Regions from separate parts of the Micromonospora sp. NPDC007208 genome, predicted to be linked through region 2. Evidence: predicted binding sites of a transcription regulator. Region 2 holds the regulator's gene; the other holds the start of a gene.
What was found. The regulator HspR, encoded in region 2, represses chaperone genes until heat shock. The targets are predictions, from matches to a motif close to TTGAGTNNNNNNNACTCAA.
Positions count from the first base shown of each region.

Region 1: lon (endopeptidase La) is a predicted target of HspR. The motif match lies at 6,175-6,193, and genes of this name have one in related genera.

Region 1 covers NZ_JBIAFG010000004.1:65,228-73,878, reverse strand. The annotation lists gene ACFYL6_RS09480 (Asp23/Gls24 family envelope stress response protein) at 1-283, opposite strand, end outside; gene ACFYL6_RS09475 (hypothetical protein) at 280-468, opposite strand; gene ACFYL6_RS09470 (hypothetical protein) at 632-1,507, shown strand; gene ACFYL6_RS09465 (hypothetical protein) at 1,804-3,078, shown strand; gene ACFYL6_RS09460 (Lsr2 family protein) at 3,204-3,551, opposite strand; gene ACFYL6_RS09455 (response regulator) at 3,696-4,304, opposite strand; gene ACFYL6_RS09450 (sensor histidine kinase) at 4,403-5,122, shown strand; gene ACFYL6_RS09445 (manganese catalase family protein) at 5,206-6,075, shown strand; gene lon (endopeptidase La) at 6,217-8,547, shown strand.
Region 2 covers NZ_JBIAFG010000005.1:51,404-60,054, forward strand. The annotation lists gene dnaJ (molecular chaperone DnaJ) at 65-1,246, shown strand; gene ACFYL6_RS12050 (heat shock protein transcriptional repressor HspR) at 1,277-1,717, shown strand; gene ACFYL6_RS12055 (hypothetical protein) at 1,855-2,049, shown strand; gene ACFYL6_RS12060 (hypothetical protein) at 2,238-2,669, opposite strand; gene ACFYL6_RS12065 (GNAT family N-acetyltransferase) at 2,842-3,300, shown strand; gene ACFYL6_RS12070 (cation:proton antiporter) at 3,289-4,503, opposite strand; gene ACFYL6_RS12075 (TrkA C-terminal domain-containing protein) at 4,509-5,009, opposite strand; gene ACFYL6_RS12080 (winged helix-turn-helix domain-containing protein) at 5,173-5,391, opposite strand; gene ACFYL6_RS12085 (hypothetical protein) at 5,639-5,902, shown strand; gene ACFYL6_RS12090 (epoxide hydrolase family protein) at 6,073-7,209, opposite strand; gene ACFYL6_RS12095 (TetR/AcrR family transcriptional regulator) at 7,295-7,939, shown strand; gene clpB (ATP-dependent chaperone ClpB) at 8,025-8,651, shown strand, end outside.

The DNA.
Region 1 (8,651 bases), on a different contig from region 2:
CGGTCTGGGCGGCCACCCGCTCGGCGACCACCGCCCGGACCGTTTCGGCGATCGTCGGCACGCTGTGCCCGTACCAGGTGATCAGGTGCAGGTCGAGTCCGACGGACCGGTCATCCAGGCGGACCGCCGCCGGGCGGACGACGGACACGCCCGGCACGAGGCTGGCCGCCTGTACCGCGATCCGTGCGACGTCCGCCGCGTCGCCCGGGCGACGCTCCGAACCGGTCGTCCCGGCGGCCAGTCCGGTGCTGGGGTTCGTCCCGGTGGACGGGCGGGTGGTCATCGGCGTCGCCGGGCGTCGGTGCGGTCGCCGAGACCGGTCACCGCGAGGTCGCCGTCGAGCACCCGGACGACCAGCCAGCCGAGCAGGCCGGCGAGTACGGCGAGGGCGGCCACCCCGACGCCGGCGAGCGCCCAGACCGCCACGGCGAGGAACCCGGCGAGGAAGCCGAACTGCTGTCGCGACATGGTCACCTCCGGGCCGGTCCGGTACCGGCGTCGCTGGATACACCCGGCGGCCGTCCCTGGAACATCAGCGCTGCTGTGATCCCGGTCACATCAGAAGTCGGTGCCCCATGATCGACCACCTAGACTCGGCCCGGCTCGACCGACCGGCGGATGGATCAGGCAGATGACGAGCATCGGGAGCGACGACCGCGGTTGGCTGCGGGCGATGCCCGCCGAGGCGGGGCGCGACGCGCTGCTCAGCCGCGCCGGCCACCGGGTCCTGTCGGCACGCCGGCTCAGTGAGCTGGTCCAGGGTCGCCCGCCCGGTGTCACCGGCAGCCAGTGGACCTCGGCGAGCCGCGCCAGCTTCGACTTCGTGGTCTACGCCGCCGACACCGGCCGTCCGGTCGTCGCCGTGGAGATCGGCCCGGAACCGTCACCCGGCTCGGCGGAGCAGCGCGTGGAGCGACTCAAGGACGCGGTGAGCGCCGCCGCCGGCCTGCCCGTGCTGCGGATCGGTTCGCCGACCCTGCGGGCCGCCGAGCACGGCCGCCGCCTGGTCGAGTACGTGATCGACGCGCGCAGTTACGCCGCTGGCGGGACCACCGCCGGCGAGACCGAACCGGCGCCGGTGGGCTTCCGGGACATCCTGGGCCGGCTGCCGGACGGGCGTACCGGGCCGGTCAACGACCTCGGTGCGCTGACCCGCGCGGCGGCGGTCGAGGTGTACGTGGCCGGGCAGGTGGCCGACCCGATCGTGCGAGGGCTGCACGTCCGCTGGGTGGACGGGCCGGCGCAGGGGTGGAGTTGGGTGCAGGTACGCCCCGACGCCTGCCTCGTCGAGCGGGTCTCGGTGACCGAACACCGCTTCTCCTGCGGCGTCGACGCGGCCCGGCTGGCCGAAGACCTCGCCGCCGTCGCCGTGGGGGAGCGACTGCGGGAGAACGCGGTCACGGACCTGCTGCCGCGCGCCGAGTGGACCGCGCAGATCGCCGCGCTGAGCCAGCGCCGCCACGAACTGGTCGGCGGGTTCGCCTTCGACCACCTCTGCGCCGACTGACCGGCGTCCGTTTCACCTGCTGATCCCTGCTCCGCACCGGCTCCGTGCCGGGTCGCGGCAATTTCCTGTGCGTCAGTTGAACCTTCCCGGCCGCCGCCCCGTACTCCTGCGCGAATGAACAGGATCTCCCCATCCGCGCCCCCGGGCGCGGGAGACGGTGCGGAAAGGGCATCGTCGGCCATCGACGCATTACCGGGTAGGTCACGGCGGGTCCCCGCCGCGGCGTGCCCCGTCAAACATCCGTCGGTCCGCCGAGGGCAGAAATCCACTACCGGATCGAGAAGGAGAGCAATTCGATGCGCAGGTCCACTCGGGCGCGCCGGCCTTCCGGCAACGCGCGGAGCAAGCGTCTGCTGGCAGTTGTCGGCACGCTCGCGGTCTTCGGCGGAGTTGTCGCCGTGACTCAGATTTCGTCGGCCCAGGACCGGCGGACAAATAAGCCACGTCCGGCTGCGGGGCAGTGCGTGGAGCCGAGCCCGGGCGCGACCGCGCCGACTGGCGCCGGCTCGACCAGCCGGACCTGGCAGAACGGTCGGTGGGTGCGTAATCACTGGGGTGACGGACAACAGTCGGTCCCCGAGTGCGAGGACGGCAAGGACGGCACCGTGGGCACCGGCACGGCCGTCGCCTGTCCGGATGTGGCGGCCAAACTGCCGCAGGTGCCGGACCGGGCGCGGGCCGAGGTGGACCGCAACCTCGCCCAGTTGCAGACCCAGATCGCCGAGGCGGACCGCCGGCTGGCCGCCGAGGGCAGCAAGGGTGAGGCGTTCATCCGCAGTGCGATCCTCCAGCCGTTGGCCGGCAAGCGGCGCGCCGTGCTGGACCGGATCACGACCGCCATCGACCGGGTCGGACCCCGGCCGCAGGGGCTCGCGCAGCTCGCCGAGTGCCAGGTGCAGCCCACCACCCCCGGTGGCGGCAACAACGGCGGCGGCAGCACGCCCACCACCACCCCCGGTGGCGGCAACAACGGCGGTGGCAACAACGGTGGCGGGAACAACGGTGGTGGCACCGAGCCCGGCGCCGGGCTCGGCGTGCTCGCCAACGACTGCGACGAGAGCCGGCTCCAGCCGCACGACGGTTTCCAGAACGGCAACCGCTGCGTGAGCACCGAGTTTGGTGAGGTCGGCGCGGCGGCCAACAACCCGTCGCTGCTGATCACCCAGTTCCCCGAGCAGGTCGGCCAGAACCAGCCCTTCACCCTGCGGGTCAGCACCCGCAACCTGATCCGGGACCGCTTCCTGGCCGCCGGCCAGGGTGGCTACTACGTGGAGAGCTCGCTGCTCAACGACCAGGGCCTGGTCCGCGGACACTTCCACACCGCCTGCCGGATGCTGGACAGCCTGACCGCTCCGCCGGAGCCGCAGGAGGTGCCCGCGTTCTTCGTCGCGACCGAGGACGGCCGCGGTGGCGCCCAGCCCGACGAGGTGACGATCCAGATTCCGGGTCTGCCGGAGTCGGGTACCGCCCAGTGCTCCGTCTGGGCCGGCGACGGCTCGCACCGCCTGCCGATGATGGAGCGGGCCAACCAGACCCCCGCCTTCGACTCGGTGCGCATCGACGTCAACTGAGCTGATGTACCAACGGCGGCCGGTCACCCGGGGCGACAGCCCGGGGTGGCCGGCCGCCGCGTCACGTCGGTGCCCGGAGAAACGACGGGGCCCCGCCGTTTCCGGCGGGGCCCCGTCGAGTCGCGTCAGCGGCTCTTGTATGCCTCGACGACCTCAACCGGGATCCGGCCGCGCTCGGAAATCTTGTAGCCGTTCTTGACGGCCCATTCCCGGATGGCCCGGTTCTGCTCCCGATCCATTCCCGCGCCGGCGGGTCGCCCCGGCCGTCGGACTGAACGGGTGCTCTCCACCGGGCCGCGCCCGATCCGCCGACCCGCATTGATGTACGGATCGAGCGCCTTGCGCAGGACGCCGGCATTCTCGTCGGAGACATCGATCGTGTAGGCCACGCCGTCGAGACTGAACTCGACCGTCCGGTCGGCCTTCCCACCGTCGAGGTCGTCGGTCAGGACCGTGATTACTTTTCTCGCCATTGCCGATTACTCCCTGTGTGCGGCGGGATGTGTCCAAAGTCTGACCTATCACCCCGGTAATCCGCAACAATATGCCTTCCATTCATTCGGCGCGTCGCGATTCCGTTACCGAGCAAAACCGTGAATCGGTCCGACCACGAGGCGTCATTCCCCGAGGATGCCGCTGTGACCGGCGATGGCGGCCGCCTCGGCCCGGTTCGAGACCCGCAACTTGCGCAGCAACGCGGCGGTCATCCGTTTCACGGTCCGTTCCGAGACGTGCAGTTCTTCGGCGATGTCGACGGTGCTGCGACCGACGGCGATCGCCCGCAGCAGCCGCCGTTCCTCGCCGTCCAGGTCGACGGGCGCGGAGCGGGTGGGCCGCAGCATGGCGCGCAGCAGTTCGGCCGGCAGCACCGCCCAGCCGTCGAGGATGGCCAGCAGCGGCGGCAGCAGTTCCTCCGGTTCGCTGGTCTTGGGCAGGAACCCCTCGGCGCCGGCCCGCAGCGCCTCCACCGCCGGCCCGGGGTCGGCGGAACCGGACATCGCGACCACCCGTACCCGTGGGGTGGTCCGCCGGATCGCGGCCACCGCCCGGATGCCGCCGGGCGGCGGCATGTGCAGGTCGACCAGGGCCAGGTCGGGGCAGCAGTTGCTGACCAGCGCCGCCGCCGCGGCGGCGTCGCCGGTCGAGGCGACTACCTCGGCGCGGCCGTTGGTGGTGATCGGGAGAAGCAACTCCAGGCCGCGGACGAACAGGGGGTGATCGTCCACGACGACGAGTCGCAAGGTGGAGGCTCCCGGCATGTCTGGGCCGTTCCCCAGCGGGTACCGATCATGCGGGTTCGCACCGAACGAGGGGAGTCGGGTGGATGCGCGTACGGCACGGTTTGCGGGACCTGCTGCGAGGGTTGCACCACATCGAGCCGACACCCGGCGAGAGGCGACCGACGGAGGCCGACTCGGACCTGCTGCTGCGGGTGCTGTGTCACGAGTTCCGGACGCCGATCACCACCCTGACCTCGCTGACCCGCGCGCTGGCCGACGAGCGTCGAGAGCTGACCAGTGACGACCGTCGGGCGATCACTGAGCTGGCCCGCGACCAGGCCGCCCACCTGCAGAGCCTGCTGCGCGACGCGACCGCCGGCACCGGCGTGCTGACGCCGCCCCCGCAGCCGGAGCCGGTCGTCCCGCTGGCGGGCATCCTGCGGGAGGCCGCCGCGCTGGTGCCGGTCGGCCGTCGACGGGCGCGGGCCACCCGACGGGCGGCCTCCTGCCCGGTGCCGGCCGGACGAACCCGACAGGTGCTGGTAAACCTCGTGGAGAACGCCTTGCGGCACGGGCCACCGGACGGACAGGTCGGGCTCTACGCCACCCTGCGCGGCCCCGGGGTGAGCATCCTGGTCACCGACGAGGGTCGGGTCGACGATGCGCTGCTGGTCGCGTTGCGGCGTCCGGCGCCGGCCGTCGGGATGTCCGGCCTGGGTCTGTGGATCGCGCGGCAGCTCGTCGCGACGGACGGGGGAGCGTTGCGGGCGTACCGGCTGCGGCCCCGTGGAGTGGCGCTGGAGGTGCTGCTGCCGCTGCCCTGACCCGGGCGGGACACCGGTTGGCCCGCTCGGGTCAGCAGGGCGGGAACGGCCTCGCTACCTGTTTCTGGTACCGAGGAGGTTGGATGTTCAGCCACGTCAAGGATCTGCAGTTCGAGGCCAAACCGGACGGCCCGGACGCGGCGTTCGCCCGGCGGTTGCAGGAGGTGCTGGGCGGCAAGTGGGGCGAGATGACAGTCGCCAACCAGTATCTCTTCCAGGGTTGGAACTGCCGGCTGCCCGGCAAGTACAAGGATCTGCTGCTCGACGTCGGCACCGAGGAGATGGGCCACGTCGAGATGATCGTCACGATGATCACCCGGCTGTTGGACAACGCGCCGCTGTCGCTGACCGAGGGGATCGCGGAGGACCCCGGAGGCGCCGCGACCTACGCCGGTGAGAACCCGGCGCACTTCATCCACGGCGGTGGTGGCGCCCTGCCCGCCGACTCGAACGGGGTGCCCTGGAACGGCTCGTTCATCACCGCCAGCGGCAACCTGTTGGCCGACTTCCAGCTCAACGTCACCGCCGAGGCGCAGGGTCGGCTCCAGGTCGCCCGGTTGTTCCACATGACCGACGACCCGGGCGTCAAGCAGATGCTGCGCTTCCTGCTGGCCCGCGACACGATGCACCAGAACATGTGGCTGGCGGCGATCGAGCAGCTCAAGGAGGACGGGCTGGAGGAGATGCCGGTGCCGGAGGCGTTCCCGGACTCGGGCGAGTTCACCGAGGAGTACGGCTACACCTACCTGGGTTTCTCCTCGGGCACCGACGCCGCCCAGGGGCGCTGGGCGTCCGGGCCGTCGCCGGACGGCAAGGGCGAGTTCCGGTACGACGACAACCCGCGGGCGAACGCGCCGGAACCGGTGCTGCCCCCGGGTGACCCCCGCCTCTACGGCACCAACCCGGGGGTGGCCGGCTCGGTGGTGAACACGGTGAAGGGCAAGCTCACCTGAGGTGTCTCGTCGGGTCGCCCGCCGGTCCCGGGCGACCCGACGGACCGGGCGGAAGAGTGGTCTGGGTCACAGGCCGGAACAAGGGGAACGCTTTGTTACTTGAGTGAGACACGCTCAACTCAACGCGATAGCAGGTGTTCGATGGCAACTCTTCCGGTACTTCCCCTGACCGACGCCGTGCTGCTGCCCGGCATGGTCATCCCGGTGACCCTCGATCCCACCACCCAGGCCGCGATCGACGCGGCGCGGGCGACCGGCGACCGCAAGCTGCTGGCCGTGCCGCGCATCGACGGCGAGTACGGGCCGGTCGGCGTGGTCGCCACCATCGAGAAGGTCGGCCGGCTCCCCGAGGGTGAGCCCGCCGCCGTCATCCGCGGCCTGTCCCGGGCCCGGATCGGCTCCGGCGTGCCCGGCCCCGGCGCCGCCCTCTGGGTCGAGGCGACCGAACTCGACGAACCCGCCTACGCCGGACGGGCCCGGGAACTCGCCCGCGAGTACCGCGCCCTGGTGACCTCCGTACTCCAGCAGCGGGGCGCCTGGCAGGTCATCGACGCCGTGGAGCGGATGACCGACCTCTCCGAACTGGCCGACTCGGCCGGTTACGCGCCCTGGCTGACGCTGGAGCAGAAGAACGAGCTGCTCGCCGCGCCGGACGTCACCGCCCGGCTGGAGCTGCTGGTCGGCTGGGTGAAGGACTACCTGGCCGAGCAGGAGGTCACCGAGCAGATCAACAGTGACGTCCGCGAGGGGCTGGAGAAGTCCCAGCGCGAGTTCCTGCTGCGTCAGCAACTCGCCGCGATCCGCAAGGAGCTGGGCGAGGACGAGCCGGACGGCTCCGCCGACTACCGGTCCCGGGTCGAGTCCGCCGAGCTGCCGGAGAAGGTACGCGAGGCGGCCATGCGCGAGGTCGGCAAGCTGGAGCGGGCCAGTGACGCCTCCCCGGAGGCGGGCTGGATCCGTACCTGGCTGGACACCGTGCTCGAGATGCCGTGGGGCACGCGTACCGAGGACAACACCGACCTGGCCGCGGCCCGGGCGGTGCTCGACGCCGACCACGCCGGCCTGGCCGACGTGAAGGACCGCATCCTGGAGTACCTGGCGGTGCGCAACCGGCGTGCCGAGCGCAACCTCGGTGTGGTCGGCGGTCGCGGCTCCGGCGCGGTGCTCGCCCTCGCCGGCCCTCCCGGGGTGGGCAAGACCAGCCTCGGCGAGTCCGTGGCGCGGGCGCTCGGGCGCAACTTCGTCCGGGTGTCGCTCGGCGGCGTCCGCGACGAGGCGGAGATCCGCGGGCACCGGCGCACCTACGTGGGGGCGCTGCCCGGTCGGATCGTCCGCGCGCTGCGCGAGGCCGGTTCGATGAACCCGGTCGTGCTCCTCGACGAGGTGGACAAGCTGGCCGCCGGCTACGCCGGTGACCCGGCCGCCGCCCTGCTGGAGGTGCTCGACCCGGCCCAGAACCACACCTTCCGGGACCACTACCTGGAGGTCGACCTCGACCTGTCCGACGTGCTCTTCCTGGCCACCGCCAACGTGGTGGAGTCCATCCCCGGCCCCCTGCTGGACCGGATGGAGCTGGTCACCCTGGACGGGTACACCGAGGACGAGAAGGTGGCCATCGCCCGTGACCACCTGCTGCCCCGGCAGCGGGAGCGGGCCGGGCTGACCGCGGACGAGGTCAGCGTCGCCGACGAGGCTCTCGCGCTGATCACGGGGGAGTACACCCGGGAGGCCGGCGTCCGGCAGCTCGAGCGTGCTCTGGCCAAGATCCTGCGCAAGGTGGCGGTGGCGCTGGCGACGGACCCGACGCCGGTACGCGTCGGCACCGACAACCTCGCCGGCTACCTGGGTCGGCCGAAGTTCACACCGGAATCGGCCGAGCGCACCGCCGTGCCCGGCGTGGCCACCGGCCTGGCCGTCACGGGCGCCGGTGGGGACGTGCTCTTCATCGAGGCGACCAGCATGGAGGGCGAGCCGGGGCTGACCCTGACCGGCCAGCTCGGTGACGTGATGAAGGAGTCGGCGCACATCGCGCTCTCCTACCTGCGCTCCAACGGGCGGCGGTTCGGCATCGACCCGAACGCCCTGGCGGGACGCCGGATCCACGTCCACTTCCCGGCGGGCGCGGTGCCCAAGGACGGTCCGAGCGCCGGCATCACCATGGTCACGGCCCTGGCGTCGCTGGTCACCGGTCGTCCGGTCCGCCCCGAGTTCGGGATGACCGGTGAGGTGACGCTCTCCGGTCGGGTGCTGCCGATCGGTGGGGTGAAGCAGAAGCTGCTCGCCGCGCACCGGGCCGGCCTCACCGAGGTCATCATCCCGGCGCGCAACGAGCCCGACCTGGACGACCTGCCGACCGAGGTGCGCGAGGCGCTGACCGTGCACACCCTGGCCGACGTGGCCGACGTGCTCGCCCTGGCGCTGCGCCCGGCCGACGTGAAGACGCTGGACGGTCCGGCGCTCTTCGCGGTCTGACGCTCCGACCATCCGGGCCCCCGCCGTCTTGCGACGGCAGGGGCCCTTTTGGTACGCCGACAGAGGTCTACTGTCTCGTCTGCACCGTCGCCCACCTCTCCGCC
Region 2 (8,651 bases):
TCCCGCCCACCGCACAGCGGTGGGCGGGACGGCCGGGCCACCAGGGTCGGAAGGAGGTGGACCGGTGAGTTCGAAGGACTGGATCGAGAAGGACTTCTACGCCGTGCTCGGCGTGGACAAGGCCGCCTCCGCGGATGACATCAAGAAGGCGTACCGCAAGGTGGCCCGGGAGTCGCACCCGGACCACAACCCGGGCGACCCGAAGGCCGAGGAGCGGTTCAAGGCCGCGTCCGAGGCGTACAACGTCCTGTCGGACAGCGGCCGCCGTCGCGAGTACGACGAGATGCGTTCGCTCTTCGGCTCGGGCGCGTTCCGGCGCAACGCCCGAGGTGGGGGTCAGCCGGGCGGCATGCCGTTCGACGTCTCCGACATGTTCGGCGGCGGCGCAGGCGGCGATCGCCGCTTCGGAGGCGCCGGCTTCCAGGACCTGTTCAGCTCGATCTTCAGCGGGGGGCAGGCCGGTGGGCAGGCCGCGCCACGCGGTCCGGCCCGTGGCCGGGACGTGGAGACCGAGGTGGCGCTGGACTTCGGCGACGCGGTACGCGGAGTGACTCTTCCCCTGACGCTGCGCGCGCCGGGAGTCTGTGACACCTGCCATGGCAATGGGGCCAAGCCCGGCACCCAACCGCGTACCTGCCCGGTCTGTCATGGTGCCGGCGTGACCACCCGCAACCAGGGGTCGTTCAGCTTCTCCGAGCCGTGCCGCAACTGCCAGGGCGTCGGCACCGTGGTCGAGGAGAAGTGCCCGGAGTGCCACGGCAGCGGCGGTGTCACCAAGACCCGCACCATGAACGTGCGCTTCCCGGCCGGTGTGGCCGACGGCCAACGCATCCGGTTGGCCGGGCGCGGCGAGCCGGGCGAGCGCGGTGGGTCGGCCGGTGACCTCTTCGTGCACGTCAAGGTTCGGCCGGACGAGCTGTTTGGGCGTACCGGAGACGACCTGACGCTGACCGTGCCGGTCACCTTCGCGGAGGCCGTGCTCGGCACGGACCTGCGGGTGCCCACGCTCGACGGCGCGGTGACCCTGCGGGTGCCACCGGGGACGCCGAGCGGGCGGGTGCTGCGGGCCCGGGGCAAGGGTGTGGTTCGCCGCGACGGGCAGGCCGGTGATCTGCTGGTCACGCTGGACGTGGTGGTGCCGGCCCGGTTGTCGGACGAGGCGCGCACGGCGCTGGAGTCGTTCGCCGAGCAGACCCCGCCTGCGGCTCGGGAACATCTCGACGCGCGGGTGCGTCGAGTCGGTTAGTCCGGTGGAATGGACGCGGAGGTGAGCGGGATGTCGGGCGAGTTCCTCGGTTCGGGTGACCCTGCCTACGAGGCCAAGGTGCTGATGATCTCGGTGGCGGCGCGGATGGCGGGGATGCACCCACAGACCCTGCGCCAGTACGACCGACTGGGGCTCGTGCAGCCCGGCCGGGCCGCCGGTGGCGGGCGTCGCTACAGCGTCCGCGACGTGGTGCTGCTGCGCGAGGTGCAGCGGCTCAGCCAGGACGACGGAATCAACCTGGCCGGCGTCAAGCGGATCATCGGGCTGGAGCGGCTGCTGGAGCAGGCACAGCAGCGGGTGGCCCGGCTGGAGGCGGAGCTGGACGCCGCGTACCGCCGGGTGGCCGAGCTGGAGTCGCTGGCCCGCTTCCCGGGCCGGGATCTGGTGCCGACCAACCGCACGTCCACCGCCCTGGTGGTGTGGCGTCCCCGCCGCATGCCCGATCGCTGACCCGCCGCTCACCCGGATCTGTCTTCTCGGCCCGGACCACGCTGGATTCCCGGCGCGGTCCGGGCCGCTTCGGTTAGCCTGTCGATAAGGGTCCAATCGGCTTAATCCGGACCTACCGGCATGGCGAGGGGGAAGCGATGGCGGAGCCGGCGAAGAATGTGGCCCAGCAGACGGAGGACCGGTTGGAAGACCTGGCCGAGACCGTCCGCAAGAAGTTCGACAAGGTGACCGAGGGGACCTACCGGGACCGGATCATCGCGGGCCGGTTCGCCGAAGACGGCGACCACGCCGGCGAACGGGGCCGAGCCGAGACGGAACGCAAGCAGGACTGACCGGTGACCGACGTGCGGGCCGGGACCCACGGGGGGTCCCGGCCCGTTCGCCGTAACCAGTGCCGGGCCGGGACGCTGGGATGCCGTAGCGGGGGTCCCGGCCCGTTCGCCGTAACCAGTGCGGGCCGGGACGCTGGGATGCCGTAGCGGGGGTCCGGCCCGTTCGCCGTAAATCAGTGCGGCCTACCTCAGCCGAGGCGGCGGTTTTCGCGGACCAGGCCGCCTTCGCACCAGTCCCGGTAGACGAAGAGATCCGGTCGGGCCAGCAGCACCCGGCCGTTGTGCGCCCAGATCTTCATCAGCTCGTCGCCGTCGCGCTCGGCCTGTTCGACGAGCTTGCGGAAGCGGCGCTTGGGGTGGGCGCGGAAGTTCGTCCGGATGCCGTCGGCCGCGTAGATGTACAGGCAGTGCAGCGCGAAACGCCGGGCCGGGCAGGTCGGATCCATGGCTAACTCGAAGAGCGTCAGCACCAGTCGATCGCCGGAGACCAGCAGGTCCCAGTCGGGTGGCATCGAGGCCAACGGCACCGAATCGGGCTTGTACGCCCAAGCTCGCAACTCCGCCGGAGTCGGATCGACGGGGTTGGCGAAGCCGTGGAACGTCGACTCCTGCACGCTCACCGGCCAACCTTCCGCTCTCGCCCGCGTTTGGCAACGCTGCCTGCGGACCCTGGCTGCTGGGGCGAAACGGTAACCCGCCCACGGTTGCTGCGGTAGTCCCCATGAGGAGCAATTCCGCAACCGTTGGCATGGGCGGGTCCACTGCATCGATATCGCGGCCGATGATGCTCCTATGACAATCCACGTTCGACGGTTCCAGCGGGGTGCCGAAGCCCAGTTCGTCATGGGGCTGGAGTGGCTTTTCGCCCCTCCCGGTAGCCGTCCCGTGGATTGGGACGGCGACCGCGCGGTCGAGCGGACCGCGCAATTGCTCGCCCACGAAGACGTCGCACTCTTCGAGGCGCGATCCGATGAAGATCAGTTGGTCGGCGTGGCCAGCGTCTACCTGGACATCCTCTCCGTGCGCTTCGGCCGTCGGGCCTCGATCGAGGACCTCGCGGTGCACCCCGACTGGCGCTCCCGAGGTGTCGGCTCCGACCTCCTGGCGGCGGCCAGGGCATGGGCGCAGGAACAGGGCGCCGACTACGTCTTCCTGGAGTCCGGCCTGGGCCGGACCGAGGCGCACCGCTTCTACCTGCGCGAGGGTGCGACCCACGCCGCCGCGGCGTTCAGGTGGACGTCAGTGAAGTGAGTCGGCGACCGGAATCCGCTCCTGCCGCTGGGCCGCCGCGCGGTTGCGCAGCCACCGCTTGAACCACGGGAAGTCCGGCAGCCGGGCCAGGATCGGCCCGGTCACCACAGTGATCAGGACGTACGTCGCGGCCAGCGCTGCCAACTGCGGCTCGACGCTCCCGGCGGCCACCGCGAGCCCGGCGATGACGATGGAGAACTCACCTCGGGGTACGAGTGCCAGGCCGGCCCGCCATCGACCGGGTTCCGCGATGCCGACCCGGCGGGCGGCGAGGTAACCGGTGAGCGTCTTCGTCGCCATGGTGACCACGGCCAACGCGAGCGCCGGCAGCAGCACCGGCGGAATGTCCTGCGGGTCGGTGGTCAGGCCGAAGAAGACGAAGAACACCGCGGCGAACAGGTCCCGCAGGGGCGAGAGCAACTCGGTGGCGTGGTGCGCCACCGGACCGGAGAGGGCGATGCCGACCAGGAACGCGCCGACCGCCGCCGACACCTGGAGCGACGCGGCGATGCCCGCGATCAGCAACGTCAGACCGAGTACGCCGAGAAGCAGCGCCTCCGGGTCCTTCGCCGACAGGGCGGACGAGATCAGGTGGCCGTACCGGATGGCGACCACCAGCACGATCAGCACCGTGCCCACCGCGACGGTGAGCGCGATCCCGCCGCCGAGCAGGCCGGTGCCGGCCAGTACGGCGGTGACGAGCGGCAGGTAGAGGGCCATCGCCAGGTCCTCGATGACCAGCACCGAGAGGATCACCGGCGTTTCCCGGTTACCGAGTCGACCCAGGTCGGCGAGGACCTTGGCGATCACCCCGGAGGAGGAGACCCAGGTGATGCCGCCGAGTACCAGGGCGGCGACCCAGTCCCAGCCGAGCAGCAGGGCGAACCCCGCGCCGGGTAGCGCGTTGAGCACGCCGTCGATCAGCCCTGCCGGTGCCGCCGACCGGAGGTTGCCGACGAGTTCGTTGGCCGAGTACTCCAGGCCGAGCATCACCAGCAGAAGGATGACGCCGATCTCGGCGCCGACTGCGAAGAACTCCTCGCTGGCGTCCAGCGGCAGCAACCCGCCGTGCCCGAACGCGAGCCCGGCGAGCAGGTAGAGAGGAATGGGAGAGAGGCCGAAACGCCGGCTGAGCCGGCTGAGGAGCCCGAGCAGCAGCAGCAGCGCACCGACTTCGATGAGCAGCGTGGTGAAATCGTGCATCCGCCTCAGCCGTCCGGGTCACTGTCGGCGAGGATGGCGGACACGCCGTCGAGACCTCTACGGGTCCCGACAACGACCACCACGTCGCCGGCCGCGAAGCGGAAGGAGGGGAGTGGCGAAACGATCACTTCGCCTTCGCGCAGCACTGCCACGATGGAGGCGCTGGTGCGGGTACGCGCCTTGGTATCGCCGAGCTTCCGATTGACGTACCGCGACCCGGCCGGAATGGCGATCTGCTCGGTGAGCAGACCGGCGGCCTGCTCGCGGAGCCCGGAGAGCTGGCCGAGCATCAGCGACGCGCCGAGGATGTCGGCCAGAGCCTCGGCCTCGTCGTCGGTCAGCGGAATGTCCGCCTGGCAGGCGTCGGGGTCGTCGGGATCGTAAAGAACGAGATCACGGCGGCCGTTGCGGTGGGAAACGACGCCCAGGCGGCGTCCGGACTCCGTCACCAGATCGTGACGTACCCCGATCCCAGGTAAGGCGGTCTGCTCGACACGTACTCGCACTCTCCAAGGCTACCGCTTCGTGAACAAAGCGCAGATCTTGGACGGACAGCACCCTTCGGGCCGGCCCCAGCGCAGCTCGTCGGCCATGATCCGCTCGGGTTCATTGAAGTCGGGGTATCCGGCGTGCCGGGACACCCCGACTTCCTGAAAGCCGAGTGGATCTTTACGACTTCTCTGCTACGAAAACGCCGACACCTTCCAGCGTCTCGGTCAGCCCGGTCGCGCGGAGAATCATCATGGCCTTACCGACCACGGTGTCCGACACGCCGTACTCGTTGCAGAGCTGCGACCGGCTCGGCAGTTTCGTGCCGGGCGGCCACTCGCCTGATTCAATCTTTCCCCGCAGCTCGTCTGCGAGCACCTGGTACTGCTGCTTGGGCATACACACTCCCCGGATGGCACGCCCATTCGATCACGCGACCGCCTCCAACCTCAAGCAATCGGAGGTCGGTCGTTGACCTACAACCGCTACCGATTGTAGGTTCGAGACGAACGCTTCCGGATGGCACTGGGGCGCTCAGCGGGCCGGGACGAGCTTCCCCGTGGTTCGTCCCGGCCCCGTTTTTCGCGCGCAACCAATTGCACCGCCGAGGAGGGGTACAGCTGATGGTGGACCGAGGGCGGCGGCGATGACCGGGCGGTTCGTCATCCACCTGCCGATATCCGCGCCCGATCTGGCCCGCGCCAAGATGCTGGGGCGGACCGCCGGTCGGTCACTGGCCTTCCTGGCCCGGATCGACCTCGGCGGCATTACCGTCTCGACCGAGGACAACCAGGGGGTACGGCACTGGGTCTTCTGCGACCGGCGGCTGGACGGTGGTCGTCGCTGCGTGCTCCGCGCCGACCACGAAACCCCGTGCACCGCCCGGCTGCCCCGGCGAATCGGCCCCTAGGGGCCTTACAAGATCGTGATCGACTCGGTTTTCATGATGTCGCGGTGTCCTGGCGGTCCGGATACCCCGACTGCCTGAAAGTCGAGTGGATCAGCGGCGCCGGGCGCCGGTGCTGGATGCGTCGGTGCCCGCGCCGGCGGAGCGGGCGCGGGCACCTGGGAACGCCGGGGTCAGCGGAGGCTGGCGAAGAACTCGCGGATGTCGGCGACCAGCACCTCGGTGGCCTGGTGGGCGGCGTAGTGGCCGCCGACGTCACCCCGGCCCGCGACGTCGGTCTCGTACGCCGTCCACCGGACGATGTTCGCGTGGTCCCGCTCGGCGAAGCGGCGGATGGACTGGAAGTCGCCGGGGAACATGGCCAGCGCGGTCGGAGCGGTGGTCGGCTCGGTCGGCGGCTCGCCGGCGTGCGCGTCCTCCCAGTAGAGCCGGATCGCCGAGGCGGCCGTGCCGGTGAACCAGTAGAGCGCCACGTTGGCCAGGATGAAGTCGGCATCCAGGCTCTCGTCGAAGAGTTGGCTGTTCCAGGCGAGCAGCCCCACCGGCGAGTCGGCCAGCGCGAACGCCAGGGTCTGCGGCTGCTGACTGTGCACCTGGTTGAAGGAGAACTTGTTCTCGTAGAACCACTGGAGGTGCCCGAGCGCGGCCTGGTCCGCCTCGGAGAGCCCGGCGAACTCGGCCGGGTCGCCCGAGGGGAACGAGAAGAGCTGGGTGACGTGGACGCCGAGCACCCGCTCCGGTGCGATCCTGCCCAGCTCCGGAGCGATCATCGAGCCGGCGTCGTTGCCGACCGCGCCGTAGCTGTCGTACCCCAGTCGGTTCATCAGCTCGGCCCAGGCGCGGGCGATGCGGAACCGGTTCCAGCCGGCGCTGCGGGTCGGGCCGGAGAAGCCGAAGCCGGGCAGCGACGGGATGACCACGTGGAAGGCCGGCGCGTCCGGGTCGGTCGGCTCGGTGAGCGGGGCGATCACGTCGAGGTACTCCAGCACCGAGCCGGGCCAGCCATGGGTGAGCAGCAGCGCGGTGGCGTCCGGCCGGGACGAGCGGACGTGCAGGAAGTGGACCCGCTCGCCGTCGATCTCGGTGACGAACTGCGGGTAAGCGTTCAGGCGGGCCTCGACGGCACGCCAGTCGAACTCGCCCCGCCACCGGTCGACCAGGGCGCGCATCCGGTCGGTGCCCATCCCGTACGAGTCACCCGCGCCGGGCAGGTCGGCGGGCCAGTTGGTGCGGCCCAGCCGGGCGGCCAGGTCGTCCAGGGCGGTCTGCGGGATCTCGACGCGGAACGGGCGGATCGCGGTGTCGCTCATGCCGGAACTCCTTCGGAACGGAATGTTTCGTTCTGCTATCACCATAGCAGAGCGGAATGATCCGTTCCACTGTTATGCTGGGGGCATGTCCACGACTTCCGGCAAGACGCTTGGCGGTCGCCGCGCCCAGGCCGCCCGCAACGACGAGGTCATCCTCGAAGCCGCCCGCGCCGTCTTCCTCGACGACCCGAAGGCCCCGATCGCCGCCGTCGCCGAACGCGCGGGCGTCGGCATCAGCGCGCTCTATCGGCGGTACGCGGGCAAGGAGGACCTGCTGCGCCAGCTCTGCCACGACGGGCTACGCCGGTACGTGGCAGAGGCCGAGACCGCCCTGGCCGAGCCGGACGACTGGGCCGCGTTCACCGGCTTCCTGACCCGGGTGGTCGACGCCGACGTGCACTCGCTCACCGTCCACCTGGCCGGCACCTTCACCCCGACCGAGGAGATGGGTCGGGACGCGATGCGCGCCGGCGAGTTGGCCACCGCCCTGGTCGACCGGGCCCACGCGAGCGGGCGGCTGCGCCGTGACGCGGTCGTACACGATCTGGGTTTGTTGTTGGAGGCGTGCGCCGCGGTCCGCGTACCCGATCCGGAGCGGACCCGCCAACTGCGCCGCCGGCAGCTCGCGGTCCTGCTGGCCGGCCTGTCGTCGGTGCCGGACGCGGACCCGCTACCCGGCCCGCCCCCGGCGGCCGGCGAGTTCGACTGGCGGTGGCGGCGCCGGGAGTGATGGGCGTCACGCGCTAAGGTTGAGCGGAATACGCTCAACTCTGGTTGTGTCCAACCCAGTGGACAACGCCGATCCGGGGGAGCCCATGAACACCGAAAGACTCACCACCAAGAGCCGCGAAGCCATCACGGGCGCCGTCGCGCTGGCCAACCAGCGTGGTCACGCCACCGTGGAGCCCTGGCACCTGCTGCTGTCACTCCTGGACACCGACGGCTCGACCGCCACCGGTCTGCTGCGCGCCGTCGGGGCCGACCCGACCGAGCTGCGCCAGGCCGCCCAGCGTGCGGTCGACGCCCTGCCGGCCGCCCGCGGCTCCAGCATCGCCGAGCCGACGCTGGCTCGGGAGTTCGTCAACGCCATCGGCGCCGCCGAGCAGATCGCCAGGCCGCTGGGCGACGAGTACACCTCCACCGAGCACCTGCTCGCCGGCCTGGCCCGGGTGGGCGGGGCGGTGTCCGGCGCGCTGAAGACCGCCGGTGCCACCGAGGAGGCCCTGGTCGCCGCCTTCCCGACCGTTCGCGGTGGGGACCGTCGGGTCACCACCGCCGACCCGGAGCAGACCTACCAGGCCCTCACCAAGTACGGCGTCGACCTCACCGCCAGCGCCCGGGACGGCAAGATCGATCCGGTCATCGGCCGGGACTCCGAGATCCGTCGGGTCATCCAGGTGCTCTCCCGGCGTACCAAGAACAACCCGGTGCTGATCGGCGAG